DNA from 2 places in the Nonomuraea sp. NPDC049758 genome. Region 2 is predicted to be linked to the other one. Evidence: riboswitches for the same ligand, from Rfam matches in the RefSeq annotation. Region 2 holds a riboswitch; the other holds the start of a gene.

Region 1 (10,907 bases), on a different contig from region 2:
GCCGCCCGCGCCGCGGTCCGCGCGTCCGGCGCGGACCGGGTCGAGTTCCACGCCGTACGCGCCCCCGACGGGCAGATCGCCGCCCACGCCGACCTCTACGTGCACGAAGGCGTCGTCCAGATCGAGAACGTCTACACCCTGGCGCGCCACCGCGGCCAGGGCTTCGCCCACGCCCTGCTGACCGCGCTGCTGGCCGCCACGGCCGGCGCCGAGCTGACGTTCCTGGTCGCCGACGCCGCCGACTGGCCGCGCGAGTTCTACGCCCGCCTCGGCTTCGAGCCGGTGGGCCACACCCACGCCTTCCTGCGCACCTGACCCCCCGAAGAGCCGGTGGCGCTCAGGCGCCCACCCAGCGGGCCAGGGCCACCGCGGCGGGGCCCAGCAGGGCCAGCACGGCTCCCGACAACGCGTGCACCACCGTGTACGCCAGCAGCGGCGTCCCGTTCCCCGACATCGCGCGCACCCCGCCCAGGACGGTCGTCAGGCCGTGCTGCCCGGTCACCGCGCCCAGCACCAGCGGCGGCGGCGACATCATCAGCTTGGCCCCCACGGCCAGCGAGATCACCACCGGCACGGCGGCCGTGGCGACCGCGCCCAGGGCCACCTGCCAGGCGTGCCGCGCCACCAGTTCCACCGCCGCGGGCCCGGCCGACAGCCCGAGCGCCGCCACGAAGACGCCGAGCGCCACCTCGCCCACCACCCGGGCGGCGCCGGCGTCGTACTGCCCGAAGCCGGCCCGTCCCGCCCGTGCCCGGCCGAACACCAGCCCGGCCGCCAGGCAGCCGAGCGACGCCGTCAGGCCGCCCGCCAGCCCCGCCACCAGCCCCGCCACGAGCCCGGCGGCCAGGTAGACGACGTCGGCCCGCCGCCCGGCGTCCGCCCGCGCCCCGAGCCAGGACGCCGCCCGGTCCACGTCCCGCTTCAGCCCGGTCACCCGCACCACGTCACCGGCGCACAGCCGCGTGCCGGGCCGGACCGGCAACCGGCACCCCACCCGCCGCACCTCGCACACGTGCAGGTCCTGCACCCCCTGGCCGGACAGCCCGGCGCGCAGGTCGCGCACGGTCGCCGGCGGCCGGCCCTCGAGCATGACGTCGGCCACCTCCAGGTCCAGGTCGAGCTCCCGCCCGCCCGGCACCTCGGGCCCGACCACCGCCCCGGCGTTGACGACGTCCTGCCGCACGCCGACCACCACGACCTCGTCGTCCCGCTGCAGCAGCGTGTCGGGGCCGAACGGGATCGGGCGGCCGTTCCTGCGCAGCCGCTCCACCGAGACCCGGGTGCCCATGGCGATCTCCGCCTGCCCGACCGTCCTGCCCTCGCCGGTGGTGACCTGGTGGGCCCGGCCCAGCACCGCCGGCGGTGGCGTCTCCTCCGCGCCGTCCAGCCGCCGCCACAGCGCCGCGGCCTCCTCCCGGGGGTCGAACCGGAGCGCCGCGGGCGCGGCCCTGATGGTCAGCAGCGCGACGGTGACCAGGGCGAGGAGGTAGGACAGGACGTACGCGGGCCCGAGCGCCTGGTGCGCGATCCCGGCGGCCTGCAGGGCGTCGGCCGCCGTGCCCAGCGCCACCGGCCCGGCCGCCGCCCCGGCGACCAGCCCGGCCGTGGTGCCCGGGTCGAGCCCGAGCGCGTCCGCGACCAGCGCCGCGACCGCCAGCGCCCCGACGACCTCGACGACCGTGAACCACAGGTACCGCAGGTTGGGCCCGGAGAACGCGGCGAAGAAGGCGGGTCCGAGGGTGTAGCCGAGGGTGAAGGCGAAGATCGAGAAGGCGATCACCCGCACCTGCTGGTGGACCTCGACGCCGCCGGTCAGCAGCCCGACGGCGAGGGCGGCGGCCAGCGTCCCGGCCGCGCCGCCGAGTGCCACCCCGCGGAACCTGATCCTGCCCAGGGCGAACCCGAGGGCCAGGCAGAGGAACAAGGCGATCTCCGGCGCGTCCCGCAGCACACCGGACTCCCAGGGCCACATCCGATCCCCCCAAGGCAGGCCGGCAGCGCGGGGGGATCGATCACCCAGCCTTTTCCCGCCCTCACATGCCGCGAAACGCCATCAACCTCCATCGGCCCCGCGTCCGCGCGGGGGCGTGCGAGCGGGAATGGTCGCTGGTGGGGCGTCTGTGCCGGAGTTCCACGCAGTAGGGTCTCTGCGTGAGCGAAACTTCCGCCGAGGACCGGATCTGGACGGTTCCCAACCTGCTGAGCTTCCTGCGCCTGCTCGGCGTGCCCGTGTTCCTCTGGTTGGTTCTGGGGCCCAGGGCGGACGGGTGGGCCATCGGCATCCTCATCGTGGCCGGGTTCACCGACTGGCTCGACGGCAAGATCGCTCGTGCGTTCAACCAGACCAGCAAGCTCGGCCGGGTGATCGACCCGGCCGCCGACAAGCTGTACGTCTTCGCCACGATCCTGGCGCTGCTGCTGCGCGAGGTCATCCCGTGGTGGCTGGTGGCCGTCATCGTGGCGCGGGAGCTCTTCGTCGCCTGTTCGTTCCCCGTACTTCGCAAACACGGATATAAGGCACTTCAGGTGCATTTCCTGGGCAAGGCCGCCATGTTCAACCTCATGTACGCCTTCCCGCTGCTCTTCCTCGCCTCCCACACCGGGTGGTATGCCGATATAGCGCGAATTGCCGGGTGGGCCTTCGCGATCTGGGGCACCGGCCTGTATTGGTGGGCAGGGATCCTGTATGTGGTGCAGGTGCGCCAACTCGTAACCGCGACCACGAAGGAGTGATCGGGTGAAGGCGGTCGTCATGGCGGGCGGGGAGGGGACTCGGCTGCGTCCGATGACCGCCAACCAGCCCAAACCTCTGCTCCCGGTGGCCAACCGCCCGATCATGGAACACGTCCTGCGCCTGCTCAAACGGCACGGCATCACCGAGACGGTCGTCACCCTGCAGTTCCTGGCCGCCCTCGTGCGCAACTACTTCGGCGACGGCGACGAGCTGGGCATGAACCTCCAGTACGCCACCGAGGACCTGCCGCTCGGCACCGCGGGCAGCGTCAAGAACGCCGCCGCCCGCCTGCGTGACGACCGCTTCCTGGTCATCTCCGGCGACGCCCTCACAGATATCGACTTATCCGACATGATCCGTTTTCATCGCGAAAATTCGGCTCTTGTCACCATCGGCCTGAAACGCGTTCCCAACCCGCTCGAATTCGGGATCATCATCCTCGACGAGAACGGACGCGTTCAGCGCTTCCTGGAGAAGCCCACCTGGGGCCAGGTCTTCTCCGACACCGTCAACACCGGCATCTACGTCATGGAACCCGAGATCCTCGACGCCGTGGCCGACGGCGAACCGGTCGACTGGTCCTCGGACGTCTTCCCCGCCCTCCTGGAACGCGGCGCCCCCATCTACGGCTACGTCGCGGGCGGCTACTGGGAGGACGTCGGCACCCACGCCAGCTACCTCAAGGCCCAGGCCGACGCGCTGTCCGGCCGGGTCCGCCTCGACATCGGCGGCTTCGAGCTCTCCCCGGGCGTCTGGGTGGCCGACTCGGCCACGGTCGACCCCGACGCCGTCCTGAAGGGCCCGCTGCTGATCGGCGACTACGCCAAGGTGGAGGCGGGCGCCGAACTGCGCGAGTACACCGTCCTCGGCAACAACGCGGTCGTGCGCGAGGGCGCCTTCCTGCACCGCGCGGTCGTCCACGACAACGTCTACCTCGGTCCCGGCGCCCACCTGCGCGGCTGCGTCATCGGCAAGAGCACCGACGTCATGGGTGGCGCCCGCGTCGAGGAGAACGCCGTCATCGGCGACGAGTGCGTCATCGAGGCCGAGGCGTACGTCTCCAGCGGCGTCAAGGTCTACCCGTTCAAGACCATCGAGGCCGGCGCGGTCGTCAACACCAGCGTCATCTGGGAGTCGCGCGGCCAGCGCAACCTGTTCGGCCCGCGCGGGGTCAGCGGCCTGGTCAACGTCGAGATCACCGCAGAGCTGTGCGTCCGCCTGGCCGGCGCGTACGCCACCACCCTGCGCAAGGGCGCCTACGTCGTCACCTCCCGCGACTGCTCCCTGGCCGCCAGGGCGCTCAAGCGGGCCGTCATCGGCGCCCTGACCGCCGCCGCGATCAACGTCCTGGACCTGGAGGCCGCGCCGCTGCCCGTGGCCCGCTTCCACACCGCCCGTGAGTCGGCCGCCGGCGGCATCGCCCTGCGCACCACGCCGGGCGACCCGCAGAGCGTCGACATCGTCATCATGGACGACCGCGGCGCCGACCTGCCCCCGGCCGCCCAGCGCAAGCTGGAGCGGGTCTTCTCCCGCCAGGAGTACCGGCGGGCCTTCCCCGGCGAGATCGCCGAGCTGCACTACCCGGCCAGGGCCGTCGAGGGCTACACGCACGAGCTCATGCGGGCCATCGGCGTCACCGGCGTCAAGGACATGAAGGTCGTGGTCGACTGCGCCGGCGGCACCTCGTCCCTGGTGATGCCCACGCTGCTCAGTCGCGCCGGCGTCGAGGTGCTCACCGTCAACGCCCGGCTGGACGACGTCTCGCCCACCGAGACGCTGGCCGAGCGCCGCCGCGACCTGCAACGCCTGTCGGAGCTGGTCAGCTCTTCGCGGGCGGCCTTCGGCGTGCGCTTCGACCCGGTCGGCGAACGCATCGCGCTGGTGGACGAGACCGGCCAGCTCATCAGCGAGGAACGCGCCCTGCTGGTCGTGCTGGACCTGGTGGCGGCCGAGCGCCGGGGCGGCCGGGTGGCCCTGCCGGTCACCACCACGCGGGTCGCCGAGCAGGTCTGCCGCTTCCACGGCGTGCAGGTGCAGTGGACCTCGACCGCGCTCGACGCCCTGACCTCCGCCGCCCAGGGCCCCGACATGATCTTCGCGGCGGACGGGCGCGGCGGGTTCGTCGTGCCGGAGTTCAGCCCGGCCATCGACGGCCTGGCCGCGTTCATGCGCCTGCTGGGGCTGGTGGCCCGCACCCGGCTGTCGCTCAGCCAGATCGACGCCAGGATCCCCGAGGTCAAGCTGCTGCGGCGGAGTATCCCCACCCAGTGGGCGGCCAAGGGCGCGGTCATGCGCTCGGTCATCGAGGCCGCCGAGGCCGAGCCCGACGGCTGGCGCGTGGACACCACCGACGGCGTGCGGGTCGCCCGCGACGACGGGTCGTGGGTGCTGATCCTGCCCGCCGCCGCCGAGCCGGTCACCGACCTGTGGGCCGAGGCCCCCGACATGGACGGCGCGCAGGCACTGCTCGAACGGTGGGCCCGCGTGGTCGAGCAGGCGGCCGTCTGATCACGTAGAGTAGCGGAAAAGCCTTCGCCCGAGATGTGCGCGCGGAGTGCCGCAAGATCGTAATGTAGAAACGCGCGGCGGCATGGACCACGGGGTGGGGGCGGCGGTAACTTTGTCAGCGTCCGAACCGCAGTCCAGCGCCCCGCCTTGACCTTTGCCGCTGATCAGCGTAAGTTGCGGCATTCGCAAACTTGAAGAGCGAAGGCAGGCGCGTCCCCAGCACCGTCGCCGCGTCTTCGCGGTAGGAGGCCGAGCCGATCGATGCCGAGCGTCTACTGCACGCAGTGCGGGCACGCCAACCCCGAGGATGCCCGTTTCTGTTCCCGCTGTGGGTCACCGCTGACCAGACCCGAGGTCTCCGGGGACACCACGTCGACGATCTCGGTCGCGGGAATCGAGGCGTACGAGGCTGAGACAGGCGACATGCTCCTGGCCGAACGGGCGCTGGTCGAACAGCTCCCGCCCGGCACGGCGTTGCTCACGGTGACCAGAGGGCCCAACCAGGGCAGCCGGTTCCGGCTGGACAAAGACCTCACCACGACCGGGCGCCACCCGGAGAGCGACATCTTCCTCGACGACATCACCGTCTCCCGTCGCCACGTCGAGTTCTACCGCCACCGCGGCGGCCAGTTCTCCGTACGCGACGTGGGCAGCCTCAACGGCACCTACGTCAACCGGGAGCGCATCGAGGAGGTTCCCCTGCACTCCGGAGACGAGGTGCAGATCGGCAAGTTCCGCCTCGTCTTCCTGATGAGGGTCAACGCCGGCGCATGAGCTCACAGGCGGCACGCTCGCACATGAGCATCGGGGAGGTGCTCGCCCTGCTGCAGGGCGAGTTCCCCGACGTCACCGTGTCCAAGATCCGCTTCTTGGAGGGTGAGGGGCTGATCGAGCCCGAGCGCAGCCCCTCGGGCTACCGCAAGTTCACCCATCTCCACGTCGAGCAGTTGCGTTTCATCCTGACCGAGCAGCGCGACCACTACCTGCCGCTGCGGGTGATCAAGGACAAGATGGCCGAGAGCTTCGGCCGTCCGCGCGCGGTGCAGCAGACCCAGGAGGTCCGCTACGACCGGGCCCAGCTGCTGGAGGCGGCCGGCATCGACGAGGAGACCCTCGCCGAGCTGGAGGACTACGGCCTGCTGGCCCCCGTGGCCAGGCGCTACGACGAGGAGGCGCTGAAGATCGCGCGCAGCGTCGGCGCCCTGGCCCGCTTCGGCCTGCACGCCCGCCACCTGCGCGCGGTCAAGGCCGCCGCCGAGCGGGAGTGCGGGCTGGTCGAGCAGACCGTCGCGCCCATACTCAAGCGGCGCGCGCCCGGCGCCATCGGCGAGGCCGACGAGGCCGCCAGGGAGTTGTCCACGCTCCTGCTCGATCTGCACGCCTCTCTGGTGCGCCTCGGCGTCAGGTCTGTCCTGGGCCGCTGAGGGCACAGAGCTGGAAGGCCGGGGCACATTCCAGGCCTGCCGGGTGTTACGTTGAAATGCACAAGCGTGTAGCAGAAACGACCCAGTCAACAGCTGTGCCGGGCGACCGGCCGGCCGAATACGGAGCAGCCCGTGTTGCAGATGGAGGTCGTGGGCGTTCGAGTTGAGATGCCCACAAATCAGCCGATCGTCTTGCTCAAGGAGGCACACGGGGAACGGTTCCTTCCGATCTGGATCGGCATGACCGAGGCGACCGCGATCGCCCTGGCGCAGGCCGAGGAGCCGCCGCCCCGGCCGCTCACCCACGACCTGTTCAGGGACGTGCTGAGCGCGCTCGGCGTCGGGCTGCGCGCGGTCAACATCGTGGCCCTGCGTGACGGCATCTTCTTCGCCGACCTGGTGTTCTCCAACGGCGTGGAGGTCAGCGCCCGCCCCTCCGACTCGATCGCCCTGGCGTTGCGCACCGGCGCGCGCATCTTCGCCAGCGAAGAGGTGGTCCAGGAGGCCGGTGTGATCATCCCTGACGACCAGGAGGACGAGGTGGAGAAGTTCAGGGAGTTCCTTGACACGATCACTCCCGAGGACTTCGGCAGGGCGGGGTAGGTATTTCAGTGCATTTACGCTTCACGACGCGCCGAGCCGGATCGTTGACTGAGCATGGTCACGGTCCTACGGTGCAAGTGAAACCCGTGGTCGCCCTTTACGAACCCCCAGATCAGGCCATGGGATGAGAGAAAGCCGGAGGTCCGCGTGGCGGTCAGCAGCGGCGAGGGAAAGACGGCCGGCCAGGAAGATCCGGTGCGGCGCGAGAGCGCGCGGCAGCGTGCCGGAGAGCAGGGACTGCTCTTCGACGAGCAGCCCGCGACGGTGCCCGACGACATCGGATACCGCGGGCCCACAGCCTGCTCGGCGGCCGGCATCACCTACAGGCAGCTCGACTACTGGGCACGCACGGGCCTGGTCGAGCCCACGATAAGAGCCGCGCACGGCTCGGGCTCGCAGCGGCTCTACAGCTTCCGCGACATCCTGGTGCTCAAGGTCGTCAAGCGGCTGCTCGACACCGGGGTGTCGTTGCAGCAGATCCGCACCGCGGTGCAGCATCTGCGTGACCGCGGGGTCGCCGACCTCGCGCAGATCACGCTCATGAGCGACGGTGTCAGCGTCTACGAGTGCACCTCGGCCGACGAGGTGATCGATCTCCTCCAGGGCGGCCAGGGCGTGTTCGGCATCGCGCTCGGCCGGGTCTGGCGAGAGGTCGAGGGCTCCCTCGCGGAGCTGCCGGGGGAACGGGCGGCGGTCGAGGACACCGTCCCGGCCGACCATCCCGCTGACGAGCTCGCCAAGCGGCGTCGCGCACGCCGCACGGGGTGAGCTGAACCGCTGAACACACCGTAGTAATCTAGGACAGAGTAAGGCTGACGACCCCGTGCGGGAGAGTCCCTGGGCTTCGGTCCTGGGGCGCCGAAGGAGCAACCCTCCCCGGAATCTCTCAGGCATCCCGTACCGCTCGGGTGAGGCAACTCTGGAAAGCAGGTGCGCCCGCCAGGCGCACCTCACCGACGGTGCAAGCCCCACGGTGGGGTGAAGCTCTCAGGTCGCGATGACGTCGCGATGACAGAGGGGGAGATCCGGCACTCGCCCGCGCCCTGGCGCCGGTCTCCAAGCCTCGGGAGGCAACCTCCATGACCGACCTGTCCGCTCCGCCGTTCTCGTCCAGGCACATCGGCCCATCCGAGTCCGAGCAGCAGCGCATGCTCGAGGCCGTGGGCTTCGAGTCCGTCGGCGATCTGGTGGCCGTGGCCGTGCCCGAGGCCATCAGGGTCAAGGACCGGCTCAAGCTGCCGGCCGCCGCGAGCGAGACCGAGGCCATCGCCGAGCTGCGCGAGCTGGCCTCCCGCAACCGGGTGCTGACCTCCATGATCGGCCTGGGCTACTACGACACCGTCACGCCCGCCGTCATCCGGCGCAACCTGCTGGAGAACCCGGGCTGGTACACCGCCTACACGCCGTACCAGCCGGAGATCTCGCAGGGCCGCCTGGAGGCGCTGCTGAACTTCCAGACGGTCGTCTCCGACCTGACCGGCCTCGACGTCGCCGGCGCCTCCCTGCTGGACGAGGCCACCGCCGCGGCCGAGGCCATGACGCTGGCCCGCCGGGCCGGCAAGTCCAAGAGCGACGTGTTCGTGGTCGACGCCGACACGCTGCCCCAGACCAAGGCCGTGCTGGCCACCCGCGCCGAGCCGCTCGGCATCACGCTGGTCGAGCACGACCTCGACGGCGAGCTGCCCGAGTGCTTCGGCGTGCTCGTCCAGTACCCGGGCGCCTCGGGCCGCCTGCGCGACTTCCGCGACGTGGCCGCCAGGGCGCACGAGGCGGGCGCGCTCGTCGTGGCCGCCGCCGACCTGCTGGCCCTCACGCTGGTGGCCGCCCCCGGCGAGCTGGGCGCCGACATCGCCGTCGGCTCCTCCCAGCGCTTCGGCGTCTCCTTCGGGTTCGGCGGGCCGCACGCGGCCTACATGTCCGTACGCGAGGGCCTGCAGCGGCAGATGCCCGGCCGCCTGGTCGGCGTGTCGGTCGACGTCGACGGCGACCCCGCCTACCGGCTGGCCCTGCAGACCCGCGAGCAGCACATCCGCCGCGAGAAGGCCACCAGCAACATCTGCACCGCCCAGGTCCTGCTGGCCGTGATCGCCGGCATGTACGCCGTCTACCACGGCCCCGAGGGCCTGCGCCGGATCGCGCACCGCGTGCACCGGCACGCCGTCGCGCTGGCCGGCGGGCTGCGCGAGGCCGGCCTGGAGGTCGTGCACGGCGAGTTCTTCGACACCGTGCTCGTCCGCGTGCCCGGCAGGGCCGCCGAGGTGGTGGCCGCCGCCGCCGAGCGCGGCGTCAACCTGTGGCAGGCCGGCGAGGACCACGTCTCGATCGCCTGCGACGAGAAGACCGGCGCTGCCGAGCTGGTCAAGGTCTGGGCCGCCTTCGGCGTCGAGCGCGAGGAGGTGGCGCTGGAGGCCGACGCGCTGCCGGCCGAGCTGCTGCGCGAGTCGGACTACCTGACCCACCCGGTCTTCCACAGCCACCGCTCCGAGACCGCGATGCTGCGCTACCTGCGCAGGCTGCAGGACAAGGACATCGCGCTCGACCGTTCGATGATCCCGCTCGGCTCGTGCACGATGAAGCTGAACGCGACCACCGAGATGGAGCCGATCACCTGGCCGGAGTTCGCCGGCGTGCACCCGTACGCGCCGGAGGCCCAGACCGAGGGCTACCGGGAGCTCATCGGCACCCTGGAGGGCTGGCTGGCCGAGGTGACCGGCTACGACGCGGTCTCCATCCAGCCGAACGCCGGCTCCCAGGGCGAGTTCGCCGGCCTGCTGGCCATCCGCGCCTACCACCAGGCCAACGGCGACACCGAGCGGGACGTGTGCCTGATCCCGTCCTCGGCCCACGGCACGAACGCGGCCAGCGCCGTCATGGCGGGCATGCGGGTCGTCGTCGTGGCCTGCGACAGCGACGGGAACATCGACCTGGCCGACCTCGACGCCAAGATCGCCAAGCACCGCGACAGGCTCGCCGCGATCATGGTGACGTACCCGTCCACGCACGGCGTGTACGAGGAGTCGATCACCGAGGTCTGCGCCAAGGTGCACGAGGCCGGCGGCCAGGTCTACGTCGACGGCGCCAACCTCAACGCCCTGGTGGGCCTGGCCAAGCCGGGCGAGTTCGGCGCCGACGTGTCCCACCTCAACCTGCACAAGACGTTCTGCATCCCGCACGGCGGCGGCGGCCCCGGCGTCGGCCCGGTCGCGGTCCGCGGCCACCTGGCGGCCTACCTGCCCGGCCACCCGCTGCGCGACGGCGGCCCGGTCGGCCCGGTATCGGCCGCCCCGTACGGCTCGGCGGGCATCCTGCCGATCTCGTGGGCGTACGTGCGGATGATGGGCTCCGAGGGCCTCACGGCGGCCACCGAGCAGGCCATCCTGTCGGCCAACTACCTGGCTCGGCGGCTGGCCCCGCACTACCCGGTGCTCTACACCGGCCGCGGCGGCCTGGTGGCCCACGAGTGCATCGTGGACCTGCGCCAGATCACCAAGGAGACCGGCGTCACCGTCGACGACGTGGCCAAGCGCCTGATCGACTACGGCTTCCACGCGCCGACCATGTCGTTCCCGGTGGCCGGGACGCTGATGATCGAGCCGACCGAGAGCGAGGACCTGGACGAGCTCGACCGGTTCGTGGAC
Region 2 (10,907 bases):
CAGATCCTGCGCCGCCAGCTCGCCCGCCTGGCCGAGCGGGGCCTGGCCGCGTACGTGGGCACCGAGCTGGAGTTCGTCGTCTACGACGACAGCTACGAGGACGCCTGGCGGCGCGCCTACCGCGACCTGACCCCCGCCAACCTCTACAACGTCGACTACTCCCTCCTCGGCACCGCCCGCGTCGAGCCGCTGCTCCGGCGCATCAGGCGCGACATGGAGGGCGCCGGCATGTACGTCGAGTCGGCCAAGGGCGAGTGCAACCTCGGCCAGCACGAGATCGCCTTCCGCTACGACGAGGCCCTGCGCACCTGCGACAACCACTCGATCTACAAGAACGGCGCCAAGGAGATCGCCGCCCAGGAGGGCCGCTCGATCACCTTCATGGCCAAGCCGAACCAGCGCGAGGGCAACTCCTGCCACATCCACATCTCGCTGCGCGGCCTCGACGGCGGCCTGGTGATGGCGGGCGAGGGGCCGTACGGGCTCTCGCCGCTCGGCGCGCGGTTCATCGCCGGGCAGCTCGCCCGCATGCGCGAGCTCACGTTGCTGTACGCGCCCAACGTCAACTCCTACAAACGTTACGTGCCCGGCAGTTTCGCGCCCACCGCCGTCAAGTGGGGTGTCGACAACCGCACCTGCTCCCTGCGGCTGGTGGGCCACGGGCCGTCGCTGCGGGTGGAGAACCGGGTGCCGGGCGGGGACGTCAACCCCTACCTGGCGGTGTCGGCGCTGATCGCGGCCGGGCTGGACGGCATCGACCGGGAGCTGCCGCTGGAGGACGCCTTCGGCGGCAACGCCTACGACTCCGGCGCCGAGACCGTGCCCCACACCCTGCGGGACGCGCTCGCCCTGTTCGAGGGGTCGAAGCTGGCCAGGGAGGCGTTCGGCGACGACGTGGTCGAGCACTACGCGAACAACGCGCGCGTGGAGCTGGCCGCCTTCGACGCGGCGGTGACGGACTGGGAGCTGTTCCGTGGTTTCGAGCGAATGTGACGGTAGGCATGAGGATCGTTAATCCGGCGACGGAAGAGGTCGTCGCCGAGGTCGAGCTGGCCGACGCGGCCGAGGTCGACCGGGCGGTGGAGCGGGCCGCGAAGGCGTACCAGAGCTGGCGGGAGGTGGCGCCGGGCGACCGGGCGCGGCTGCTGCGCCGCTTCGCCGACCTGGTGGACGCCCACGGCGAGGAGCTGGCCCGGCTGGAGCTGGACAACGCCGGGCACCCGATCGGCAACGCGCGCTGGGCGGCCGGGGCCGTCCGCGACGTGCTGCACTTCTACGCCGCCGCCCCCGAGCGCAACCACGGCAAGCAGATCCCGGTGCCCGGCGGCGTGGACATCACGTTCCAGGAGCCGCTGGGCGTGGTGGGCGTCATCGTGCCGTGGAACTTCCCGATGCTGATCATGTCGTGGGGCGTCGCGCCGGCGCTGGCGGCGGGCAACACGGTGATCGTCAAGCCGGCGGAATGGACTCCGCTCACGGCGCTGCGGCTGGCCGAGCTGGCCCTGTCGGCGGGCCTCCCCGAGGGGGTGCTCCAGGTGCTGCCCGGGGCAGGGGAGGTCGCGGGGGCCCGGCTGGTCGAGCATCCCGGCGTGGCCAAGATCGTGTTCACCGGTTCGACCGAGGTGGGCAAGGAGATCGCCGCGAAGGCGGCGGCGCAGGTCAAGCGGGTGACGCTGGAGCTGGGCGGCAAGTCGGCGAACATCGTCTTCGCCGACTCAGATCTCGAAAAAGCGGCAAGAACCGCCCCTTATGCGGTCTTCGACAACTCCGGCCAGGACTGCTGCGCCCGCTCGCGCATCCTCGTCCAGGCCGAGGTGTACGACGAGTTCCTGGAACGCCTGTCGGCGGCGGTGCGCGGCGTCAAGGTCGGCGACCCGCTCGACGAGTCCACCGAGATGGGCCCGCTGATCAGCGCCGAGCACCTGGAGCGCGTCCGCGGCTTCGTCGAGGGCACGCCCTACCTCCAGGGCGACTGCCCCCAGGGCAGGGGCTTCTGGTTCCCGCCGACGGTGCTCACCTCCAAGGTCACCGACCGCGCCTTCACCGAGGAGATCTTCGGCCCGGTCGTGTCGGTGGTGCCGTTCGCCGACGAGGCCGAGGCCGTGCGCATCGCCAACGACACCCCGTACGGGCTGAGCGGCTCCATCTGGACGCGCGACGTCGGGCGGGCGCTGCGGGTGGCCCGCGCGGTGGAGTCGGGCGCCCTGTCGGTGAACTCGCACTCCTCGGTGCGCTACTGGACCCCGTTCGGCGGCTTCAAGCAGTCCGGCCTCGGCCGTGAGCTCGGCCCGGACGCCTTGACGGCCTTCACCGAGACCAAGAACGTCTTCATTTCCTGGGAGTGACAGTGCAGCGATTGCAGGACCGGGTGGCCGTCATCACCGGCGCGGGCAGCGGCATCGGGCTGGCCACGGCGCGCAGGTTCGCGCAGGAGGGCGCGAAGGTCGTCTGCGTCGACATCGACGAGGAGGCCGGGGCCAAGGCCGCGGGCGAGGTCGGCGGCCTCTTCGTCAAGGCCGACGTGACCAGCGAGGACGACGTCGTCCGGATGTTCGCCACGGCCCACGAGACCTACGGAAGCGTGGACGTCGCCTTCAACAACGCCGGCATCTCGCCGCCCGACGACGACTCGATCCTGGAGACCGGCCTCGACGCCTGGCGCCGCGTCCAGGAGGTGAACCTGACCAGCGTGTACCTGTGCTGCAAGCACGCCATCCCGTACATGCGGCGGCAGGGCAAGGGGTCGATCATCAACACCGCGTCGTTCGTGGCGGTCATGGGGTCGGCCACGTCGCAGATCTCGTACACGGCCTCCAAGGGCGGCGTGCTGGCGATGTCGCGCGAGCTGGGCGTGCAGTTCGCCCGCGAGGGCATCCGGGTCAACGCGCTGTGCCCCGGGCCGGTGAACACGCCGCTGCTGCAGGAGCTGTTCGCCAAGGACCCCGAGCGGGCCCAGCGGCGCCTGGTGCACATCCCGGTGGGCCGCTTCGCCGAGGCGTCGGAGATCGCCGCCGCCGTGGCGTTCCTGGCCAGCGACGACGCCTCCTTCATCACGGGGGCCGAGTTCCTGGTGGACGGCGGCATCTCCGGCGCGTACGTGACGCCGCTGTGACCCGTCCGGTCATCGGCGTCACGACGTACGTCGAGCCCGCCCGGTTCACCGTGTGGGACCTGCCCGTCGCGCTGCTGCCGTACATGTACGTCGAGAAGATCGTCCAAGCCGGCGGGCAGCCCGTGCTGCTGCCGCCGGCCGGCGATCCCGCCCAGGTCGTGGGGCGGCTCGACGGTCTCGTCCTGGCCGGTGGCGGCGACGTCGACCCGGCCAGGTACGGCCGGGCGGCGCACGAGCGCACCGGCTACGTCCGGGAGTTCCGGGACGAGGCCGAGTTCGCCCTCCTGGCGGCGGCCCTGGAGGCCGGGCTGCCGTTCCTGGGCATCTGCCGCGGCCTGCAGGTGCTCAACGTGCTGCTCGGCGGCACCCTGCACCAGCACCTGCCCGACGTGACCGGGCACACCGGCCACTCCCCCGCGCCCGGCGAGTTCGGCCACCTGCCGGTCACGCCCGTCCCCGGCAGCCGCCTGGCCAAGGTGCTCGGCACGGACCCGGTGGCGGTCCCGCACTACCACCATCAGGCCATCGACCGGCTCGGCCGGGGCCTCACGGTCACCGCCACGGCCGGCGACGGGACGATCGAGGCGGTGGAGCTCGACTCCGGCGGGTTCGCGGTGGCGGTCCAGTGGCACCCGGAGGCGGGCGAGGGACCGGCGCTCTTCGAGGCGTTCACGGCGGCCTGCTGAGACCGTTACTGGAAAGCTTCTTTACCTTTTCTGCGCCCTAAAATCCGGCGAAATCCCAGCTCAGGGGGCCATACCACCGCGTTATAGGAAACTTGTTGGGTACCGGATCGCGCCATCCCGGTGTCACCCTGTGTTCATCCCCAGCCGGCCGGGGCTCTTCCACTCCACACCCCCCTGAGGAGCCAGAGAGTGAACCCCAAACTCAGGTTGGGGGCTGCCGCAATGCTCGCGCTAGCCCTGACCACCAGCTCGCTGGTGGGCGCCACGAGCGCCACAGCCCAAGCGTCGCAGGTGGCCGATCCTCCCAGCCCCGACGAGCGCAGGAACGCGATCGCCACCGCACACAACGCGATCCTGGCCGACTCGGCGGCATTGCTGGCATCCGAGCAGGACACGTTCACGCTGACGTCGACCGTCGAAGGCGTCCGCGGCCTGCAGTACCTGACCTACGCCCGTAAGCACGCGGGCCTGCCCGTCTACGGCGGCGAAGTGGTCGTCGCCACGGACGCCTCCGGCGCGGTGGTCGACACGGTCGCCACCGGGCAGCGCACGAAGATCGGGATCGGCACGAAGGCGAAGGTCACCGCGGCCCAGGCCGCCGTGACGGCCAGGGCCAAGGTGGCCAGGGTCGAGACCGTCGCCACGCCCGTGCTGTCCGTGCACGCCACCACGACGACCCCGCGGCTGGCCTGGGAGGTCCTCGTCACCGGCGCCAACGCCGCCGGTCACGAGACCAAGCTCCACGTCTACGTGGACGCCCTGACCGGCAAGGTCATCGACGACTGGGACGAGGTGCGCGACGGCACCGGCAACAGCTACTACGTCGGCACCGTCACCATCGACACCAGCCCCTCGTACACGATGCGCGACCCCCGCAGGAGCGGCGTCGCGTGCGGCGGCCAGAACGGCTCGCCGTACACGAAGACCACCGACACCTGGGGCAACGGCTCGGGCACGAACCTGGAGACCGCCTGCGTCGACGCGCTCTACGCCGCGCAGCGGGAATGGGACATGCTGAGCGCCTGGCTCGGCCGCAACGGCATCAACGGCCAGGGCGGCGGCTACCCGGCCCGCGTCGGCCTGGCCGACGTCAACGCCTACTGGAACGGCCAGTACGGCTCCTTCGGCCACAACTCCGCCAACTCCCAGCAGCTCACGTCGATGGACGTGGTCGGCCACGAGTTCGGCCACGGCATCTTCCAGTTCACCAGCGGCGGCTCGGGCAGCGGCAACGAGACCGGCGGCATGAACGAGTCCACCGGCGACATCTTCGGCGCCCTCACCGAGGCGTACGCCAACAACCCGAACGACCCGCCGGACTACCTGGTCGGCGAGGAGGTCAACCTCTCCGGGGCCGGGCCGATCCGCAACATGTACAACCCGTCGGCCCTCAGCCACCCGAACTGCTACAGCGCCTCCATCCCGAACACCGAGGTGCACGCGGCGGCCGGCCCGCAGAACCACTGGTTCTACCTGGTGGCCGAGGGCACCAACCCCTCGGGCAAGCCCGCCAGCACCCGCTGCGACAACGGCGCCGCGATCACCGGCATCGGCATCCGCAAGGCCGGTGAGGTGTTCATGTCCGCGCTGAACATGAAGACCCAGCCGTGGACGCACGCCAAGGCCAGGGTCGCCACCCTCCAGGCCGCCAAGACGCTGTACCCGGGCAGCTGCGCCGAGTTCAACGTGGTCAAGAACGCCTGGGACGGCGTCAGCGTACGGGCCCAGTCCGGCGAGCCGACCTGCACCCAGGGCAACAACGACTTCTCGGTCAACCTGAACCCCGCCTCCGGCAGCGTGACTCCCGGCCAGAGCACCACGACCACGGTGAGCACCACCGTGACCGGCGGCTCGGCGCAGTCGATCACCCTGCGGACCGGCACCCTGCCGGCCGGCGTGACCGCCTCGTTCAGCCCGGCCACCATCACCGCGGGGCAGAGCTCGACGCTGACGATCAACACCTCGGCGAGCAGCCCGCAGGGCAGCCACTCGATCGCCATCACGGCCGACGGCGCCGACGTGGACCGCCAGGCCACCTACAACCTGCAGATCGGGCAGAGCTCGCCGAACGACTACTCCTTCGGCGTGACGCCGTCGTCGGCCTCGGTGCAGGCCGGTCAGTCGGCCACCGCCACGGTCAGCACGCAGGTCACCGCCGGTCAGGCGCAGAGCATCGCCCTGGCGGCGAGCAACGTGCCCGCGGGCGTGACGGTCAGCTTCAGCCCGTCCACGATCACCGCCGGGCAGTCGTCCACGGTGACGTTCGCGACCACGAGCGGCGTGACGCCCAGCACGTACACGATCAGCCTGAACGCCGACGGCGCGAGCGCCGACCACTCGGCCTCCTTCAGCCTGACGGTGGGCGGCGGCCAGGGCACCACGTGGCAGACGTACACGGCGTACACGGCCGGACAGACCGTCACCTACCAGGGCACCAGCTACCGCTGCCTCCAGGCGCACACCAGCCTGCCGGGCTGGGAGCCGCCCAACACCCCTGCCCTCTGGCAGCCGGTCTAAGTCGCACGACCTGGGCGGCCACGCCGGGGTGGCCGCCCAACCCCCTTGAGGAGCCACAGATCGTGAACGCCATGCTCAGGCTGGGCGCCGCGGCCACCGCCGCGTTGGCCCTGACCCTCACCACGCCGGCCGGACCGGCCGGCGCCGCCGCCGACCCCGCGCCCGACATCCCCGTCGCGAACGTGACGGCGCATCTGAGCCAGTTGCAGTCCATCGCCACGAGCAACGGCGGCAACCGCGCCTCGGGCAGGCCGGGCTTCACCGCCTCGATGAACTACATCAAGGGCAAGCTGGACGCGGCTGGCTTCACCACCCGCGTGCAGAACTTCAGCGGCGGCAGCAACCTGATCGCCGACTGGCCGGGCGGCCCGGCCAACCAGACCGTGATGCTCGGCGCCCACCTCGACAGCGTCGCGGCCGGCCCCGGGATCAACGACAACGGTTCCGGCTCGGCCGCGCTCCTGGAGAACGCCCTCACCCTGGCCGCCCGCAAGCCCACCCTCACCAAGCACGTGCGCTTCGGCTGGTGGGGCGCCGAAGAGGCGGGCATGGTCGGGTCCAGGTACTACGTGCAGAACGGCGGCGCGAGCGGCGTCGAGGTGTACCTGAACTTCGACATGATCGCCTCGACCAACGCCGGCTACTTCGTCTACGACGACGACGCGGCGATCCAGCGGACCTTCAACGACTACTTCGCCACCATCGGCCTGCAGACCGAGGGTGACAGGGAGGGCGATGGCCGCAGCGACCACGCCTCGTTCAAGAGCGCGGGCGTCCGGGTCGGCGGCCTGGCCACGGGAGCCGGGGCGGTCAAGAGCTCGGCCCAGGCCGCCAAGTGGGGCGGCTCGGCCGGGCAGGCGTTCGACCGCTGCTACCACAGCGCGTGCGACAGCTACCCGAGCGCCATCAACACCACGGCGCTCGACCGCAACTCCGACGCCATCGCGTACGCCATATGGAAGCTCGCCGTGGGCACCAGCACGCCCACGGAGAACGACTACTCGATCTCGGTGACCCCGTCGTCGGCATCGGTCCAGGCCGGTCAGTCGGCTACCGCGGCGGTCAGTACCCAGGTCACGTCCGGCCAGGCGCAGAGCGTCGCGCTCTCCGCCGGGAACGTGCCGAGCGGGGTCACCGTCTCCTTCAGCCCGTCCACGGTTCAGGCGGGCCAGTCGTCCACCGTCACGATCGCCACCACCAGCGGTGTCGCGGCGGGGACGTACACCATAGGGATCAACGGCGACGGGGCGACGGCGGACCACTCCGCGTCCTTCACCCTGACCGTCGGAGGGGACGGCCAGGGCACCACCTGGACGGCTTACAAGTCGTACACGGCCGGAGACGTCGTCACCTACCAGGGGGTCAGCTACCGCTGCCTCCAGGCGCACACCAGCCTGCCGGGCTGGGAGCCGCCGAACGTGCCCGCCCTCTGGGCGCGGGCCTGACCCTCGGGCCTGATCTCCGGGTTCGATCCCCCGCGGGCCGGTCACCGCCGGCCCGCCCCGAGCTGCCGCGTGCGAGCTGACCTGCCATGACCGGCTCGCGCGCGGCCACCAACGCGGCCGCGACCCCGCCTCTCCGGGGCCGCGGCCGCTTTTCGCTGCGTGCGGTATGTCGCGGATGCCGCGGATGACGGAGGGCGAAGCGCGACAACACCCCCATGACGGCACTAGGCTGACGGACATCACCGGCGAAACCGTGCGGGAGAGCACCCTGACAGCCGGTCAGGGTCCCTGAAGGAGCAAGCCCTCCCCGCGAACCTCTCAAGGCAAAGGACCGCGCGGCAGCCCTGTAAGGCGTTCTTACGGGGAGGTGACCTCTGGAAAGCAGGCCCTCGGGGCCTCGCCGAAGGTGAAAGTCCGGTAAAACTCGGGCGAAGCTCTCAGGCATCCATGACAGAGGGGGAGGATGCTGGCATCCAATCCTGTCCTGAGGTGCGACAAATGTCCCGACCTACGCCGCTACGAGACGTCCACGAGGCCCTAGGCGCCACGCTGACCGACTTCGCCGGCTGGCTCATGCCGCTCCGGTACGGCAGCGAGTCGGCGGAGCACAAAGCCGTCCGCGAGGCGGCCGGGCTGTTCGACCTCTCGCACATGGGCGAGATCTTCCTGACCGGTCCGCAGGCCGGAGAGGCCCTCGACTACGCGCTGGTCGGCCACCTGTCGGCGCTCGCGCCCGGCCGGGCCAGGTACACGATGATCGTGGACGAGCGCGGCGGGGTGCTCGACGACCTCATCGTCTACCGGCTGGCGGACGAGGAGTTCATGGTGGTGGCCAACGCCTCGAACTCCGACAAGGTCGCTGATGAGCTGAAAAATCGTACTAAGTCGTATGACGCGGCGGTCGATGACCGCTCCCAGCAGTACGCCCTCATCGCGATCCAGGGCCCGAAGGCCCAGGAGATCCTGGCCACGCTCACCGACGCCGACCTCGACGGTCTCAAGTACTACGCGGGCCTGCCCGGCGTGGTCGACGGCCGCCAGGCGCTCATCGCCCGTACCGGCTACACCGGCGAGGACGGCTTCGAGCTGTTCGTCGCCAACCAGGACGCCGTGCCGCTCTGGCGCGCCCTGGAGGCCGCGGGCGAGCCGCACGGGCTGCGCGCCGCCGGTCTGTCCAGCCGCGACACCCTCAGGCTGGAGGCCGGCATGCCGCTCTACGGCAACGAGCTGAGCTCCGACCTGACCCCGTTCGACGCGGGGCTGGGCAGAGTGGTGAAATTCGACAAGCCCGGTGACTTCGTCGGCAGGGCGGCACTGGAGGCGGTCAAGGACGACCAGCCCCGCCGCCGCCTCGTCGGCCTGGTCGCCCAGGGCCGCCGGGTGCCGCGTCACGGCTACCCGGTCACCCGCGACGGCGCCGTCGTCGGCGAGGTCACCAGCGGTGCGCCCTCCCAGACCCTGGGCAAGCCCATCGCGATGGCCTACGTGGACGCCGGGGCCGACACAGGTCTGGCCGTGGACATCCGGGGCAGCCATGAACCTATGGACCTGGTCGAGCTGCCCTTCTACAGGAGGAACAAGTGAGCAACATCCCTGACGACCTGAACTACACCAAGGAGCACGAGTGGGTGTCGGGCGTGGACGACGGCATCACCGTGACCGTCGGCATCACGGCCTTCGCCGCCGAGGCTCTTGGTGACGTCGTCTTCGTGCAGCTCCCCGAGGTCGGTTCGACCGTCGAGGCGGGTGACTCGGTCGGCGAGGTGGAGTCCACCAAGTCGGTGAGCGAGATCTACGCGCCCGTCGGCGGCGAGATCGTCGAGGTGAACTCGGCCGTGGCCGACGACCCGTCGCTGGCCAACAGCGACCCGTACGGCGACGGCTGGATGTTCCGCGTCCGCATGGAGGGCGACGCGGAGGACCTGCTGTCGGCCGAGGAGTACACGGCGCTCACCTCAGGCGAGTCCTGACACCAACGCCGGGGCCCGCGCTCGGGCCCCGGCACTTCCTGAACTGAAGGGCGCCATCAATGGCGATCAGCGTCTTCGACCTCTTCAAGATCGGCATCGGACCGTCCAGCTCCCACACGGGCGGCCCGATGGCCGCCGCGCACAAGTTCGCCCGCGGGCTGCACGACGACGGCCTGCTCCCCCGCGTGGCCCGCGTCGAGGTCATCCTGTACGGCTCGCTCGGCCTGACCGGCAAGGGCCACGGCAGCGACAAGGCGGTGCTGCTCGGCCTGTCCGGTGAGAAGCCGGAGCTGGTCGACGTCGACTCCGTCGACGCCCGCCTGGCCGAGATGCGCGCCGCGGGCACGGTCAAGCTCTACGGCGAGCACGAGATCCCCTTCGTCGTGGGCCAGGACCTCGTCTTCGAGCGCAAGATCTCCCTGCCCGAGCACCCCAACGGCATGCGCTTCACCGCCCGCGACGAGCAGGGCGAGACCGTGCGCGAGAAGGTCTACTTCTCCGTCGGCGGCGGCTTCGTCGTGGACGAGAAGGCCACCGGCGCCGACCGCATCAAGCCCGACGACACCGTCCTGCCCTACCCGTTCGCCTCGGGCGAGGAGCTGCTCAAGCACTGCTCGAACACCGGCCTGTCGATCTCCGCCCTGATGCTGGAGAACGAGAAGGCGTTCGGGCGCACCGAGGAGGAGATCCGCGCGGGCATCCTCAACCTGTGGCGCGTGATGTCGGAGTGCGTGCGGCGCGGCATCACCAAGGAGGGCGTGCTGCCCGGCGGCCTGAAGGTCAAGCGCCGGGCCAACCAGCTCCACCGGCGGCTGCAGGCCGAGTCGGCCGAGAAGGACCCGCTGCAGGCGATGGACTGGGTGGCGCTGTTCGCCCTGGCCGTCAACGAGGAGAACGCCGCCGGCGGCCGCATCGTCACCGCCCCCACCAACGGCGCCGCGGGCATCATCCCGGCCGTGCTGACGTACTACACCAAGTTCGTCCCGAGCGCCGACGACGACGGCGTGGTGCGCTTCCTGCTCACGGCGGCCGCGATCGGCGTGCTGTTCAAGGAGAACGCCTCGATCTCCGGCGCCGAGGTCGGCTGCCAGGGCGAGGTGGGCTCGGCCTGCTCGATGGCCTCGGCCGGGCTGACCGAGGTCATGGGCGGCACCCCCGAGCAGGTGGAGAACGCCGC

Evidence for each region. A riboswitch is a leader RNA that binds a small molecule or an ion and turns the genes downstream of it on or off. The one in region 2 is predicted to bind glycine.
Region 1: it holds a riboswitch for glycine, as region 2 does, so the genes downstream of both, gcvP (aminomethyl-transferring glycine dehydrogenase) here and gcvT (glycine cleavage system aminomethyltransferase GcvT) in region 2, are expected to answer to the same signal.

Annotation. Positions count from the first base shown of each region.
Region 1 is NZ_JBFAMZ010000012.1:57,622-68,528, reverse strand. Features, by position in the region: gene AB0J46_RS29195 (GNAT family N-acetyltransferase) at 1-315, shown strand, start outside; gene AB0J46_RS29190 (hypothetical protein) at 338-1,972, opposite strand; gene AB0J46_RS29185 (CDP-alcohol phosphatidyltransferase family protein) at 2,152-2,733, shown strand; gene AB0J46_RS29180 (mannose-1-phosphate guanyltransferase) at 2,738-5,242, shown strand; gene AB0J46_RS29175 (FHA domain-containing protein) at 5,504-6,016, shown strand; gene AB0J46_RS29170 (MerR family transcriptional regulator) at 6,040-6,666, shown strand; gene AB0J46_RS29165 (bifunctional nuclease family protein) at 6,799-7,269, shown strand; gene AB0J46_RS29160 (MerR family transcriptional regulator) at 7,417-8,037, shown strand; glycine riboswitch at 8,086-8,182, shown strand; gene gcvP (aminomethyl-transferring glycine dehydrogenase) at 8,349-10,907, shown strand, end outside.
Region 2 is NZ_JBFAMZ010000001.1:195,259-206,165, forward strand. Features, by position in the region: gene AB0J46_RS00865 (glutamine synthetase family protein) at 1-993, shown strand, start outside; gene AB0J46_RS00870 (aldehyde dehydrogenase family protein) at 1,002-2,345, shown strand; gene AB0J46_RS00875 (3-oxoacyl-ACP reductase) at 2,348-3,112, shown strand; gene AB0J46_RS00880 (gamma-glutamyl-gamma-aminobutyrate hydrolase family protein) at 3,109-3,798, shown strand; gene AB0J46_RS00885 (M4 family metallopeptidase) at 4,021-6,315, shown strand; gene AB0J46_RS00890 (M28 family peptidase) at 6,387-7,760, shown strand; glycine riboswitch at 8,007-8,104, shown strand; glycine riboswitch at 8,125-8,224, shown strand; gene gcvT (glycine cleavage system aminomethyltransferase GcvT) at 8,259-9,344, shown strand; gene gcvH (glycine cleavage system protein GcvH) at 9,341-9,730, shown strand; gene AB0J46_RS00905 (L-serine ammonia-lyase) at 9,790-10,907, shown strand, end outside.